2 regions of the Cohnella sp. GCM10027633 genome follow, and region 2 is predicted to be linked to the other one. Evidence: riboswitches for the same ligand, from Rfam matches in the RefSeq annotation. Region 2 holds a riboswitch; the other holds the start of a gene.

Region 1 (7,957 bases), on a different contig from region 2:
AGCCGAAAGCCGATCCCGCCCCGGACGCTCCGCTGACGCCCAAGCCGGTCGTGCTCAGCAACCGGGTCACCGAATACCACGTCAGCGTGAAGCTGAACGAACAAGAAGGAACGCTTGCCGGCGAGCAGACCGTCACGTGGAAGAACACCGGGCGCAAGCCGGTCGCCGACCTGTACTTCCACCTGTACCCGAACGCGTTCTCTCCCGGCAGCACGTTCCTTGCCGAGACCGGCGGGCAGTTGCGCAACGACCGCATGAAAGAAGGCAGCTACGGCAGCATGGAGCTGACCGAGCTCACGACCGAAGAAGGCGAGACGCTTCTCCCCCGTATCCACTACGTTCAGCCCGACGACGGCAACAAGGCGGACCGCACGCTCGTCACGCTTCGGCTTCCGCAGGCGGTCAAGCCCGGCTCGTCCGTCACGTTGCGTATGAAATACAGCGTCAAGCTGCCTGACGTATTCGCGCGCATGGGCAAAGCCGGCGAGTTCGTCATGGCGGGACAATGGTTTCCGAAGCTCGCAGTCTACGAGACGGCCGGCACCCGAGGCCGAACGGCCGAAGGCTGGAACCTGCATCAATACCACGGCAACTCGGAATTCTATTCCGACTTCGGCATCTACAACGTCCGCATCAACGTGCCGCAAGATTACAAGGTGGCGGCGACCGGCTTCCAGACGAAGACGCCGAGCGTCGCGAACGGACGGAAGACGGTACAATTTTACGCGGACGACGTGCACGATTTCGCTTGGTCCGCATCGCCTTCCTTCACGTTCGTGGAAGACTCGTTCTCCTCTCCCGGCATTCCCGGCGTCCGGATCAAGCTTTATCTCGATCCGCTCCACGCGGAGCTGCAGGACCGCTATATGCACGCGGCCAAGTCGGCGCTCGCCAAGCTCGGCGAATGGTTCGGCGAGTATCCTTACGCGACGCTCTCCGTCGTCGTGCCGCCGGCGGACGCTAACGGAGCGGGCGGCATGGAATACCCGACGCTCGTCACCGCCGCGGCCGCGGACAACAAGAACCCGGGCTACGACCTCGAGCGCACCCTCGTGCACGAGATCGCGCACCAATACTGGTACGGCCTCGTCGCCTCGAACGAATTCGAGGAAGCCTGGCTGGACGAAGGCTTCACCTCTTACACGGAAGATAAGCTCATGTCCGCCATCTACGGCGTATCGCCGAATACGCCGATCGAAGCGAGCTACTTGACGAATCCGGAGCCGCTCAATCAATCGTCTTGGCAGTTCCGCGATTCCGACCGGTACGCCGAGAACGTCTACCTGAGAGGCAAGCTCGTGCTTACCGCCCTGGAGCGGCAAGTCGGGGACAAGACGATGGCGAAGATCATGCGGACTTATTATCAGAAATACCGGTTTAAGCACCCGAGCTACGCCGACTTCCAGAAGGTCGTCGAGACGGTTACCAAGTCGAAGTGGGACGACTTCTTCCAATCGTACGTGCAGCGCGCCGAGATGGCCGACTTCTCCGTCGACGGCATCTACAGCCGCAAGACCGAAGAAGGCTACGAGTCCCGAGTCCTCATTCGACGCCATGGCGGCAGCGCGCAGTCCGTCAACGTGTTGTTCCGGTTCGAGGACGGACAGACGGCCAGACGGACGTGGGACGGCGTGCAGGACCATGTCCAAGTTCAACTCCTATCCGCCTCTCCGCTCTCGTTCGCGGCCATCGATCCGTCGCTCAACGTCGTGCTCGACAATCGCAGGTACAACAACTATTTGAAGGCGGAAGTGCAGCAGCAGGAACGGACACGATGGTCGGCAGGCATCACGCAAGTAATCGAAGGCTTGTTCGGAACGATAGCATGGTGAGGTGACGCCAGATGAGAGAACGATTAAAAATGGGATGGGACACGACTCTCCGGCATAAGTATGTGTTGGTTCTCCTTTTCCTGTACCGCCTGCTATGGGGATTCTTCCTGTACCGGTTCGTCGACGGGATCGTGACGCCGATTCTGGCGCGCTACCCCGGCGACCATCCGAACGCGAACGCCGCCCAGCTGTTCCTCGTCGAAGCGCAGTTCCGCCTGCTCAAGACCGACATGCTGAACGAGACGCTGACGCTGCTCGGCGCGCTGCTGCTCATGCGGATGATCCTCACGCCCCTGCTCAACGCCGGCGTCTACTACTCCTTCCATCACTCGAGGGACGGAGAAGGCACGCTGGTATTGTCCGGAATGAAGCGGTCATGGAAATCGGTAACCGCGCTTTACTGGCTGGAGAACGCGCTATCCGCGCTCCCTGCCCTTTGGCTCGTCCCGCTTGCCCGCGATCGCTTCTATGCCGTAGGCTCCGTCTCGGATTGGCTGCGAGAGCTGGCCCCCTACGCCATCGCATGGCTTGCGTGGGGATTCCTGCTCCACCTGCTGTTCCAATTCATGCAGTTCGGAGCCGTCTCGAAGGACGGCATTCTGAGAAGCATCGGACTCGCGCTGCGCAAAGGGCTGCCTCTGATCGCCGTCACGCTCGTCATGCTCGGCATCGGGATCGCGGTATCGCTCGCGGCTTCGGCCGTCACGTTTCTCTGGTCGGGCTTCCTCGCCGTCGCGCTGCATCAGGCCTTCCACTTCGTCCGCTCGCTGCTGACGCTGTGGACATCGGCTTCCCAATACCACGTATGGCGCGAATCGTAAGCCATCTCCTCGTCCCTCGTTCGACACGAAGCTTCACGGGACATTCCCCGGTTGCCCCCTTCTCGGGTGGGCGGCCGGGGTTTGGCGTTATTATCGGCGAGTAAAAATGTGCGAAAAGGAGGGGTGTGAATACCCAGTAATCCGCTTTAGATTAGGAAATTCTCATTTAGTAATTGCAGGAAATTCGCCATAATCACCGAATATCTAAGGCTGAGTGTAAAAAATTTGCCGAGTCCTCGCGCACACCGGGGAACGGGGGAACCAATTAGTACGGGTGAATTGGCTTCGCATCAGAGGAGCCATAGGGAACCTTCAACCGAACCCTCCAGCTAACCTCGTAGGCATTGGAAGGAGTCACCAGCTTTGCGCAAGTTATCCGTCATTCTGTTCTCGCTTGCTTTGCTCCTGCTCGTCCAAGTCGGAAGCGTATTCGCGAGTTCCAAGCTGGACACGGAGGTCGACAAGCTGATCGGCATCGATTACCGGTACGGCGGCACGACGACCAAAGGCTTCGACTGCTCCGGCTTCACGCAGTACGTATTCAAGAAATTGGGCATCGATCTCCTGAGGGATTCGAGATCGCAGGCAACCCAAGGCAAGAAAGTCTCCAAGGACGATCTGCGTCCGGGAGATCTCGTGTTCTTCAAGACGAACGGCCGGACGATCTCTCACGTGGGCGTCTACGTAGGCGAAGGCAAATTCGCCCATGCTTCCACGAGGAAGGGCATCACGATCAGCGCCCTCTCCGAGAAATCGTACGCGAACACTTACGTGACCGCCCGCCGCGTTATGGACACGGAAACTTACCAAGCACTGGCGACCGAGTTCGATCCGGCGGACGCCGAATTGATCGGACCTGCGGATGCAGCCACCGACGAACCGTTGGAGTAAGCTTCGGCTGACCCGACGCATGAAGAAACCCCGCCAATTGGCGGGGTTTCTTCGTTGTATGGGGACGTTCGGAGGCGCCGGCGAGGATGAACGCCTTCTCCTAACGCGAACCCCATACGCCCCGCCCGTGTAGTTAGCGTTATCTGATAACGCTAATTACCCGGACGAAGCCTACATGAAACAATAACGCGATCTCGTAACGCTAAATTCTTGTTCGAGGCGTTCGTGACGCTTTAACGCTACCTCATAGCGCTAAAATCCCGTTCGGCGCACTCGCGAGATTTTAACGCTACCTCATAACGTTAAAATCTCATTGGACGGGCTCGCGACGATTTAACGTTACCTCATAACGCTAAAATCTCATTGGACGGGCTCGCGACGATTTAACGCTACCTCATAACGCTAAAATCTCGTTTGACGAGCTCGCGACTGTTTAACGCTACCTCATAACGTTAAAATCCCATTGGACGAGCTCGCGACGATTTAACGTTACCTCATAACGCTAACGCACGCACGTTCACGCGGGAAGTCGGCACCGCGTTAGCGGCGTCTTCGACCGCCGCCATTACCGCCGTTGCCACCGCCGCCGTTGCCGCCTTGCGGACGGCCTTTCGCCGCCGCAACGGGCTCGCGAGTCTTCGCGGGCGCATTCTGCTGTCCCTTGTTATCGCTCTTCCCCGCGACTTCGAAAATCTCCATCGGATACGGATGACCTTCCACCCGCGGAACCGGCTTCTTGATCAGCTTCTCGATGTCCTTCAAGTACGGCAGCTCCTCGTATTCGCAGAACGAGATCGCGATGCCGCTCAGCCCTGCCCGGCCGGTACGTCCGATGCGGTGCACGTACGTCTCCGGAATGTTCGGCAGGTTGTAGTTGATCACGTGCGACAACTCGTCGATGTCGATGCCCCGAGCCGCGATGTCCGTCGCCACGAGCACGCGCGTCGCGCCGCTCTTGAAGTTGTTCAGCGCCGCCTGGCGGGCGTTCTGCGACTTGTCGCCGTGGATCGCCTGCGCCGTGATCTTCGCCTTCGTCAATCCGCGTACGACGCGATCCGCTCCATGCTTCGTGCGAGTGAACACGAGCGCCGATACGATCGACTTGTCCTGCAACAGATCGACGAGCAATTGCAGCTTGTTCGGCTTATCCACGAGATACACCGATTGATCGATGCGCTCCGCCGTCGACGACACCGGCGTAATTTCCACTTTCACCGGGTTGTGAAGCAGCGTCTGCACCATCTGTGAAATTTCCGGCGGCATCGTCGCCGAGAAGAACAGCGTCTGCCGCTTAGCCGGCAGCTTCGCGATGATTCGCTTCATATCGTTAATGAAGCCCATGTCCAGCATTCTGTCCGCTTCGTCCAATACGAGAATCTGAACGTGCCGCAAGTCGACGACGTTCTGATTCATCAAGTCGATCAACCGGCCGGGCGTCGCGATGACAATGTCCGCGCCTCGCGCGAGCGACTCCTCTTGCCGGACTTGGGACACGCCGCCCACGATGACCGCGCTCCGCAGCTTCGTGAACTTGCCGTACGCGCGGATGTTATCGTCGATCTGAATCGCGAGCTCGCGCGTCGGCGTCAGAATCAACGACCGGATGTGCCGCTTCTGCCCTTGGCTGCCCGACGGCTGCTGGCTCAGCAGTTGGATGATCGGCAGCGAGAATGCCGCCGTCTTCCCCGTCCCCGTCTGCGCGCAACCGAACAAGTCTCGGCCCTCCAGCACGGCCGGTATAGCCTGCTCCTGGATCGGCGTCGGCGTCGCGTAATTCTCTTGCTCCAATGCCCGCAGAATCTGCGGAATTAACTTCAAGTCCTGGAATGTCATAAGGTCTCCTTAATCATACGTTCTACGCTGATTGTTCGATCATACCTCTCCTGCACCGAACGCGCAACCCGGCACCTCCGGCAACCGATCGTCGGCTTGCGCAAGAAGAGACCCCGCGCTGCGCGGGGCCCCCTCGTATCCGTATTATTGAATTTCGTTGACCAGCACGAACAATGGCTTCTCGCTTACGTTGACCGTCACCTTCTTGTCGCCGGAAATCGTCAGCGCGGAAGTCACGCCGTCCGTATCTCCGTCGACCATCTCCACCTGCGACGCGCTCGTCGGATTGCCCTGCAGCGCGAGGCTATAGCCGTTGGTTTGAGAGTTGTTGCTCGTCTTGTTCCAGACAACATAGGCGCCAGCGTTGCTCGTAGCGCTCTTGAACTTGTAGATCATCACGTTCGGATTGCTGGAATCCTGCTGCTCGCCGAGGTAGTACATCTCTCCAAGAGTATTACGATAGGTGTACAAGTAATACCACGAATCTTTCTTCGGATAGCCTTGATCCTTCCGTCCGACTAGACCGCTCGCATAGAACTTCGACATGGTGACTCCTGGAGCAAGCTCCACATCCCGCAGCATGAACATCGCTGCCTTGTCGACGCCGGCAGCCGCTGCCGCCAAATAGGAACGGATGATCCAATTCGCCTGCGTCTCATAGATGGTCTGTCCGGAGATTGTCGGTACTCGTTGCTTCGAAGCCGTATCCGTATCATAGCCGAACTCGGTAATCCACACTTCTTTGTCAGGATAGTACTTGTTGCGGAATTCCACGATCTTGGACAAGGCACCCTTCATATCGTCCGCCTCCGGACTGATGCCTACCGTGCCTTCGCTCTGGGTTGCCCCGTCGTGGCTGTAATAATGGATGTTGATGACGTCGAACGGGAAGCTCCCGCCGCGATTGTTATCCGACCAGAACTTAAGCGCGCGCAAGTATTCCAGCTTCGGATCGCTCAGACCGCCCATAACCATCTTCGCGTTCGGGTCGGCGTTCTTCACGCCGACCGTGCTTCCGAGCGTACCGAGATGCCCGTCATAGTCGGCGCTGGACATGGCGGCGAATTCATATGGCTTAAAATAATCTGCAAGCGTGTCCCACGTATTGTCCGGCTCGTTCCAGTTCTCGAAGTAGTCGAGATAGCCGAGCCCGGTGCTACGCGCCTGTCCCGAGGCCAGCTTCAGGTTGCCGTCGGCAACGACGGTGCTTCCGTATCGCGCGGCGTATTGATACATATGATCCGCATGCTCGATATAAGAAGCAGGCATCAAGGCGTTCTCGCCGGCGGACAACGGCTTGTTCTCGCTGCCCGCGGTCAGCCAGGCTACGCTCTCCTTGATAGCCGGGGATACCGTAGTCCCGCTCGCCTTCAAGCCGCCGTAGTAGTTGTCGAAGTTCCATCCGCCGCCTCCAGCCCAGCTAGGCGCGAACTTATTCTGATTGTTCGGATAACCGGGGTAGCTCGTCGTGTTGATCGGATTAAACGGCCATATATCTCCCTCGTCCCAGTTCCAGCTATGGTATTCGCGAATGAACTTCGCCACTTGCGTAACCGATGCCGGATCATCCACGAACGCGTTGATGCCAACGAGATCATTCATTACCGGAAGAGCAGGCGCAACCGGCACTGGCGTCACCGGAGGCGGCCCGACCTGAGATCCGTACAGAACGATCTCGGCGATCCATGGTCCATTGTTCTGGACAGCAAGCCTTACGTACCGCGTCGTCGTCGTGACGGCATGATTGCTCCATAGGTTGAATTTCGTCATCGGATCCGTGAACTGCGACGTCCAAGCGAACGGGGTGCCCGTCGACACCTCTACGGGACCGGAACCGTTCGAATCCAGAATGTTGATGCTCGTCAACGCATATTCCGTGCCAAGATCAATAACGACGCTGGCGGGATGATAGATCGCCTTGTTGCCGGCATTCCACCGATACGCCTCTGCAGTACGAGGAGCCGTCGCCGTCTGGTCGTCGACCAATCGCTCTTTGCCACCTTCAATACCGCGTTCATCCAGAAGCATATCCGGCGTTAGAATGATCTGCCCCGGCGGTCCGCCCGTCGATAACGTCCCGACGGTCAGCACGTTCGACAACGCCGATTCGTTAGGCACCTCGTCCCGCGTCTTCATGGCGATATAATAGGTCGTGTTCGGCGTCAGGCCGGTCAGCGTGTAGCTTTCCGACGATCCCGCGATGCTCGGCGTCGGCTCGCCAGACACCGGCGACGCGGCGCTCCAGTTGCCCGTCGTTATAATCGACGTGCTGTAGCGGACATCGTACTCCGTTGCCGTTCCGGTCGTTCCGTCGTCGCCCGGCGCCGTCCAACTGATCGGAATCGACGTCGTCGTAGCGCTGCCCGCGACAAGCGTCGATGCCGCCGGTGCCTGAGTATCCGTCGTCGCTGGAGAGCCGTACAGCACGAGCTCGTAGAAGTTCGACGTCGTCGCCGCCCTCGTCACGCGAACGTACCTTGTCGTCACGTTAACGGAGTGCCCTTTCCACGCATTGTAAGAAGTCAACGGATCGGTGAACAGCGTCGTCCAGCTCCCCGGCGTTCCCGCCGATACGACGAG
Region 2 (7,957 bases):
TGCACGCCCTCAAGCGGTTCCCGGCGAACTACCGCGGCCAGTTATGGGGCATCGTGGCCGGCGGCACGCTGCTGAATCCGCTCATCCCGTCTTCCTCCGCGAAGGTGACGCTTGGCGTGCCGATCGCACGTACGCTGTCGGAGTCGATGGGCTTCAAGGACCGCAGCGACGGCGCGGCGGGGCTCGGGCTCGCCGCCATGGTGTTCTACGGCTTCCTCGCGCCGTTCGTGCTGACCGGATCCTATAGCAACGTGATGGCGTTCGGCCTTGTCGGAGGCGGGAAGACGCCGAACTGGTTCGAATGGTTCTTGTACGCGCTACCCGCGTTTCTCTTGTTCGCGGGTCTTATCCTGGCGTTCCTGTTCCTGAAGTTCCGCAACGTCTCGTCCGCCAAGCCGATCTCGCAAGAGGTGCTCGACGATCAATTGCGGCTGATCGGCAAGCTGTCGAAGGAAGAGCTCGTCACCGTATGGACCGTCGTCGGCTGCATCGCGCTCATGATCTTGCAGCCGCTGCACGGCATCGATAACGCGTGGGTCATGCTCGTCGGGTTCGCCATGCTCGTGCTGACGAAGACGCTCGACGCGCAGACGCTGAAGACGGGCGTGGATTGGACGTTCCTGCTGTTCATCGGCATCGCGTTCAGCTTCGCCGAAGCCGCGAAGAGACTCGGCATCGTCGAAGCGATGTCGTCGTACCTCGGAGACAAGATGTCGGCGTTCATCGACGTACCGGTCCTGTTCCTCGCGGCGGTCATGCTGCTATCGTTCGTCGTCACGTTCGTCGTGCGCGACGATCCGGCGCTCATTCTGCTCGTCGTGGCGTTGCTTCCGCTGGCGGAGCAGGCCGGCATCCATCCGTGGGTGCTCGTGTTCGTCATTCTGCTGTCGACCGATCCGTTCTTCTTCGCATATCAATCGCCGACGTATTTGACCGCCTATTACAGCGCGGAAGGGAAGTCGTTCAGCCATCGGCAAGGCCAGTGGATGGCGCTCGGCTACGCGGCTGCGGCGATGGCGGCGGTACTGGCGAGCGTGCCGTATTGGAAGTGGCTCGGCTTGATCGATTAACGAAGCAAGGGAACGAAAAAAAACGCATTCCGGGTTCCCCGCGGGGATTCGGAATGCGTTTTTTTTCGTTCGTTGGTTAGGCCGGAGTTACGAAATGATAAATTTAATGACAACCGCAACGGTGAACACGACGAACATGAAGCCGAACATGCCGATAAAGCCCATTGTCGTGTCTTGCAAGTCGTCGCGCGGTTCTTCGTTAATGTGTTGGCGCGGATCTCTCACGTTTTCCATGGTAAGCCTCCTGAGACGTTCGATACTGATAGTATACCCAACTTCGCTTTTTGTTGTAAAGACGTGCAAGTCGAGCGTTGTGACAAGTTTGCGACATCGGGGGCGCAGGCGAATCCGCAACGGCTCCCGTCTGTGGTACAATGGAGGAACGGATGTTCTGGCGGACGCATGTCCCCGGACGCCGCAAGACGAAGAGAACGGGGTGCCCCGCATGGATCATACGACGCCTCCGGCCGTAAGCCGAGAGGAAGCGATGGCGAACATTCGCCACAAGCTGGCGTTATTGCCGGATCAGCCGGGCTGTTACCTGATGAAGAACGGCGAAGGCCGCATCATATACGTAGGCAAGGCGAAGGTGCTGAAGAACCGCGTGCGCTCGTACTTCAACGGCAGCCACGACGGGAAGACGCAGAAGCTGGTCTCGGAAATCCGGGATTTCGAATATATCGTCACCGCGAGCAATACCGAGTGCCTCATTCTCGAGTGCAACCTGATCAAGGAGCATAACCCGAGGTACAATGTGCTGCTTAAGGACGATAAGTCGTTTCCCTATCTGAAAATCACGCACGAAGCGCATCCGAAGCTCGAGGTTACGCGGAGGGTCGTGAAGGATAAAGGCAAATATTTCGGCCCGTATCCGAACGCGTTCGCGGCCCAGCAGACGAAGAAGCTGCTCGACAGGCTGTACCCGTTGCGCAAGTGCAACGTGCTGCCGGACAAAGTGTGCTTGTACTATCATCTCGGCCAATGCGTCGCGCCGTGCGAATATACGGTCGATCAGGCGAAGTACGACGAGATGATCGCGGAGATCGCGCGGTTCCTGAACGGCGGCCATGCCGACATTCGGCGCGAGCTGAAGCGCAAGATGGAGGAAGCGGCCGAGGAGCTGGCGTTCGAGCGGGCGCGGGAATTCCGCGACCAGATGACGGCGATCGACGCGCTCATGGAGAAGCAGACGATTAACATGACCGACGCGATGGACCGCGACGTGTTCGGTTACGCCGTCGACAAGGGTTGGATGTGCGTGCAGATTCTCTACATGCGCCAAGGCAAAATGAACCAACGCCACATGTCCGTGTTCCCTTACTACGGGGATCCTTACGACGATTTTCTCAGCTATGTTACCCAGTATTACAGCGATAATCCGGCGCTTCCGCGCGAGATGCTGTTGCCGCTGCCTCCCGAGGAGGAGGCTCTGGCGGCGGATGTGCCGTCCGCGGGCTTGACCGGAGCGAGCGCGGTCGCCACGTTGGCGGCAGAGGATGCCGCCGGCGGCGGGGAAGCGGGCGCGGAAGTCGTCGCCGAGACGGGCGGAGAACTCGGCGATTCGCTGCGCCGCTGGCTGAAGATCAGGGTGGCGTTCCCGCAGCGCGGCTCGAAGCGGCAACTCGTCGCGATGGCATGCGACAACTCGCGCGTGGCGCTCGAGGAGAAGTTCAAGCTGATCGAGCGGGACGAGACGCGCACCGTGAAGGCGGCGGACGGCTTGGCCGAGCTGCTCGGCATTCCGAGCGCGAACCGGATCGAGGCGTTCGACAACTCGAACATTCAAGGCGCGTCGCCGGTGTCGGCGATGGTCGTGTTCGTCGGCGGGAAGCCGGATAAGAAAGAGTACCGCAAGTACAATGTGCGTTCGGTCGAAGGTCCCGACGATTACGAGACGATGCGCGAAGTCGTTCGCCGCCGTTACGAGCGGGTGCTGAAGGAAGGACTGCCGCTGCCGGACCTGATCGTTATCGACGGCGGCAAGGGGCATATCGCCTCGGTCATGGACGTGCTCTCGAACGAGCTCGGTCTCGATGTTCCGGTGTGCGGCCTTGCCAAGGATGCCAAGCACCGAACGGCGGAGTTGCTCGTCGGCGATCCGCCGGAGCCCGTGCCGCTCGCGCGCGACAGCCAGGAGTTCTACTTGCTGACGCGCATCCAAGACGAGGTGCATCGCTTCGCGATCACGTTCCACCGGGAGAAGCGGGCGAAAGGAATGGTCGCCTCCAAGCTCGACGCCATTCCGGGCATTGGGGAGAAGCGCCGCAAGCAGCTGCTCAAGCATTTTGGCTCGTTGAAGGCGATTAAAGAAGCGAAGCCCGAGGACTTCAAGGCGGTCTCCATCGGCGAGGCGTTGGCGGCGCGTATTCTAGAGGCGTTGAACGCGGAGTAGCGGGCGCGGAGCAGCCACACGGGTACGGATAGCGCGGTGGCATCGAGTTACTGAGGCGAGAGTGGCGAGGTTGCTCGTAATAACGCGGGGGCGTCGAGTTACTGAGGCGAGAGTGGCGGGATTTCTCGCAATAGCGCGGTGGCATCGAGTTAAAAAGGCAGTCGTTTCTGGAAGAGACCCCACGGGGGATGATCTTCCTAGAAAGACTGCCTTTTTGGTATGCACTTCGACTAATCCAAACTATAGCACGCCAACCGCCGCAATTCGCGCCTGCAGTTCGACTAACCCGAACTGCAGCTCGCGAATTGAAGTAAACATCGCCTACAGTTTGAGCAATCCAAACTACAGTACGCCAACCGTCGCTATCCGCACCTGCAGTTCGACCAAACCGATCTCCAGCGTCCCCTGACCCGAGGAGATAGTGACGATAAGCGATATAATGCCCGCAATCCGCGCCTGCTGTTCGACCCAACCGAACTTCAGCGTCCTCTGACCCGAAGGGATAGTGACGATAAGCGCTGCAACGCAGCCCCTCACGATCGCCGGCCGTGCCATAGCTCCAGCCTGGCGACAAACTTTACGCGGAACCCGGACGCCGGAGCATTCGATGAAGCCGCCAGATCGCGAGGCCGGCGAGCCCCGGCATGACGAGGCTGAACAATCCGCCCCAGTAATCGCCCGGCAACCCGTCGGTCATCATCTGCACGCCCATGAGGACGGCGTCGAGCGTCACGTGGGCGAAGATGACGGCCATGAGGCCGAAGCGAAGCATGAACCAGCCGAACAATAGCGACAGCAGCACCAGCTCGATGACGCGCGTGTACACCGGATACACCGCATAGCCGACGTGCCCGAACGCCCACAGCAAGCCCGGCGGCACCATGGCGGCGAACGTCAGCCAGGAAGCGGCGCGAGCCGACGGTTCCCGGCGAAGCAGCTTGCGCGCGCCGCCTACGAACCATTTGCGGAACAGACCGATGCCGAACAGGCGGCTCTGTAGCTCCTCGGAGATGCCGGCGCACCATGCGAGCACCGGCAGCAGCAACGGATACGTCATGTTGTACATGGACTGCGAAGGATCGGAGGAGGCGAACGACCCGAGAGATTGCTCCAGCACGATGAGCACGACCGATTGCGCGCCGAGCAGAATGAAGGCGAGGAAGTAGCCGGTCTTCATGCTTTTCAGCACCGCGTTGCCATATCCGGCTTCCTTCCATCTCGGCCACAGCGAATAGCCCATCGACTTCCACAAACCGTCTCCGCCGACGGCGGCTAAGTACGTGAGCAACGCCATCGCGCCATAGATGATGATGCTCACGGTAAGCAAGGTCGGATCGAATGCGTCGGACTTGTCGGTCGATACCCCCATCACGCTGGCGCGCATGCCGGGGATCATGTTGTACGAATAGGCGACGTAGAGCACGAAGAACAAGCCGGCCAGGAAAATGCCTCTACGGTACGAGCTATGCCCGACGTACGTTCCCGCCGCGACGATCGCGCAGACGAGCATGAACAGCTCCGGCAAGATGTACCCGTACTTGGACCACTCGGAAGCGAGATGCTCTTGCTTATCCATATAGCTAAGAAACTCCGCCGGAAGCTGCGTGCCGTATACGACGAATCCGCCTTTCCAAGGAGGCAGGGAGGAAGCGGTCGCTTCGAAACCGGCAGGCGCGCGCACGCTCAGCCACGGTTCCGCTTCGCCCAGCGGCTTCTTGGAGACGAACAAGGAGCTGCCGTCCGGCTGCGTTCGGCCGGTCCATTCCCAGTCGTCGCCATGAACGCCCCACGCTTCGGCATAGTGGAGTGCGCGAGCCGCTTGTTCCGCCCCGCCGCCGCTCTCCAACGCAGGCGCGGCGCCGCCCGCGGAAGCCCCTGCAACCGCGGCGTGCCGCCAACCGACGAGACTGCCGGTTTCCAGGTGGAGCAGCAGGCGCAAGGTGCCGCCATCGCCGGCCAGATGCAGATCGACGCGGTAGTAATCGGTCGGCATCGTCGCGTCCAGGCGATCGTCGTACGCCTTCCCAAGATCGTTCTTACTGTAATAACCGACCGCGTCGCTATCCGACAGGTGAGTTACGGTCGTCTCGGACACGTCGGAGCGCGCGACGCCGAATCTGTCCGCGGCCGCGGACAGCGCTTTATTCTCCGCTTGGGCGCGGGTTAAGACGTCGTGATCCTCGGTCTTGAATACCTGCAGGGAAGTCGGCAGAACTTGTATGAGAAGGAAGAGAGCCAAGCCGATCGCGGCGGTCCACACCCATCGGCGGGACAGTGTATCCTGATCATGTGCGGGCATATGCCTACGCATCCTTTCGTGGTAAGGCGTGAAGTAAACGGTTTCAGGGGACCGGGTCGTCCCGGCGTCCCGAATTATCCCTTAAGTATCTCGTATTTTTGGCGAAAATGAAAGAAAAGCCGTCGATAATCGATGTGCGGACGCATGAGCGACGGATCGGATGAGGTAACGGTGCTAATTATCGGCGAAACGCGGTTGTTTGCCTCCTTTTTGATGTTGTTACGTCTACCCGGAAAGCATATAATTCGATGGTACGTCCATGAACGATCCTATAAAAGAACCAGCCGAATTTCTTCACGGAAAACGGGGGAACCAACCGATCGCCGGTACAAGCTATTGTATTCGGAGATCCCGGGGTGAATTCCAGTCCGCTCGAAGCCGAGCGGCGGATAGGGCGCGTCTGTTTCGAGCCCGAACCCGACAGCTAACCTCGCAGGCTGCACGGAACAGGACTCGCATGCTAACGCGAAGCATTGGAGCTCCAGTGCTTCTTTTTTGTGCGTTCGAGAGCTATTAGCAGAGGGGAATACGGCATGTTCAATAAAGTCATTCGCTGGTTCAGCGCATCTCCCCCGAGAACGCTGCTGCTCGGCTTCGCCTTCGTCATCTTCTTAGGCGCGCAGTTGCTCAAGCTGCCGATCGCCTCAGCGGACGGGAAGTCGATCTCTTACATAGACGCCTTGTTCACTTCGACATCGGCCGCTTGCGTCACCGGACTCGTCGTCCATGATACCGGCTCCCAGTTCTCCACGTTCGGCCACTGGGTCATTCTCCTTCTCGTGCAGGTCGGCGGCATCGGCTTCATGACGATGGCGACGTTGTTCGCGCTCATTCTGAGAAGGCGCATCTCCTTGAAGGAAAGACTGATTCTGCAAGAGTCGCTCAATCAGGGCAGCATCGAAGGTCTCGTGCGGCTCGTCCGCAAGGTCGTCTTCTTCGCGCTCGCGATCGAATCGGTCGGCGCGGCGCTGTTCACAATCCGATTCAGCTTCGACATGAGCTTCGGGCAGGCGCTCTATCATGGCGTGTTCCACTCGATCTCGATTTTCAATAACGCCGGCTTCGACCTATCGGGCGACTTCAGCAGCTTCTCCCGCTACTCGGGCGATCTCTATATGAACCTCTTGTCGATGGCTCTCATCATTCTCGGCGGCTTCGGGTTCATCGTCCTTTCCGACTTATTCGACTTAAGGCACCGTAACGCCCGGCGCAGGCTGTCGCTTCATACGAAAGTCGTCCTTACCGTTAGCGGCGCGCTGATCGTTCTCGGAATGCTTATCATCTTCGTATTCGAATATACGAATCCGAACTCCGTCGGCGACAAGCACATCGGAGAGAAGCTGCTCGACGCGCTGTTCCAATCGGTCACCACGCGCTCGGGCGGCGTCACGACCGTTGACGTCGCGGATTTCCGCCAGGCGACGCAATTCTTCATTATTATATTGATGTTCATCGGGGCGTCTCCCGGTTCGACGGGAGGCGGCATCAAGACGACGACGTTCGCGGTTCTGTTCGGCGCGGTGCTGGCGATGATCCGGGGCAAGGAGGACGTCGTGCTGTTCCGTCTGCGGCTCGCGCAGGAGCGCGTATATAAGGCCGTTACCGTTACGTTGTTCTGTATCGGCATCGTGATGCTCGGAACGATGATCCTGTGCACGACGGAGGACGCGGCGTTCCTGAAAATCCTGTTCGAAGCGACGTCGGCGTTCGGCACGGTCGGCCTGTCGATGGGGTTGACGGGGGATTTGACGTTACCGGGCAAGCTAACCATTATTATGCTGATGTTCGTCGGCAGGCTCGGGCCGCTCACGTTGACCTATGCGTTGGCGCCGAAGCCGGAGCGAGCGAGGTTCCGTCATGCGGAAGGTAAAATCATAATCGGGTAGGAGCAACGCACATGAGACTTAATCAATTCGTCATTATCGGCTTAGGCCGCTTCGGTTCGAGCATCGGCCGCGAGCTCATCCAATTAGGCTACGAGGTGCTCGGCGTCGACCGCGACGAAGAGACGGTCCAAGAGCTGTCGAACGTGCTGACGCACGTCGTCGTGGCGGACGCGACGGAGGAAGAGGTGCTCCGTTCGATCGGGGCCCGCAACTTCGACTGCGGCGTCGTCGCGATCGGCGACGACATCCAGGCAAGCATCCTCGCGACGATTCTGCTGAAGGAGCTCGGAGTCAAGAAGGTCGTCGCCAA

Evidence for each region. A riboswitch is a leader RNA that binds a small molecule or an ion and turns the genes downstream of it on or off. The one in region 2 is predicted to bind cyclic di-AMP.
Region 1: linked by a shared signal. The riboswitch ahead of ACFQZG_RS23745 (C40 family peptidase) and the one ahead of ACFQZG_RS26930 (TrkH family potassium uptake protein) in region 2 are both predicted to bind cyclic di-AMP.

The regions. Positions count from the first base shown of each region.
Region 1 is NZ_JBHTGV010000015.1:28,293-36,249, forward strand. It holds gene ACFQZG_RS23735 (M1 family metallopeptidase) at 1-1,832, shown strand, start outside; gene ACFQZG_RS23740 (hypothetical protein) at 1,844-2,653, shown strand; cyclic di-AMP (ydaO/yuaA leader) riboswitch at 2,870-3,012, shown strand; gene ACFQZG_RS23745 (C40 family peptidase) at 3,017-3,544, shown strand; gene ACFQZG_RS23750 (DEAD/DEAH box helicase) at 4,085-5,377, opposite strand; gene ACFQZG_RS23755 (fibronectin type III domain-containing protein) at 5,522-7,957, opposite strand, start outside.
Region 2 is NZ_JBHTGV010000022.1:36,739-44,695, reverse strand. It holds gene ACFQZG_RS26950 (SLC13 family permease) at 1-1,070, shown strand, start outside; gene ACFQZG_RS26945 (YqzM family protein) at 1,158-1,304, opposite strand; gene uvrC (excinuclease ABC subunit UvrC) at 1,516-3,462, shown strand; gene ACFQZG_RS26935 (hypothetical protein) at 4,040-5,761, opposite strand; cyclic di-AMP (ydaO/yuaA leader) riboswitch at 6,034-6,215, shown strand; gene ACFQZG_RS26930 (TrkH family potassium uptake protein) at 6,295-7,647, shown strand; gene ACFQZG_RS26925 (potassium channel family protein) at 7,659-7,957, shown strand, end outside.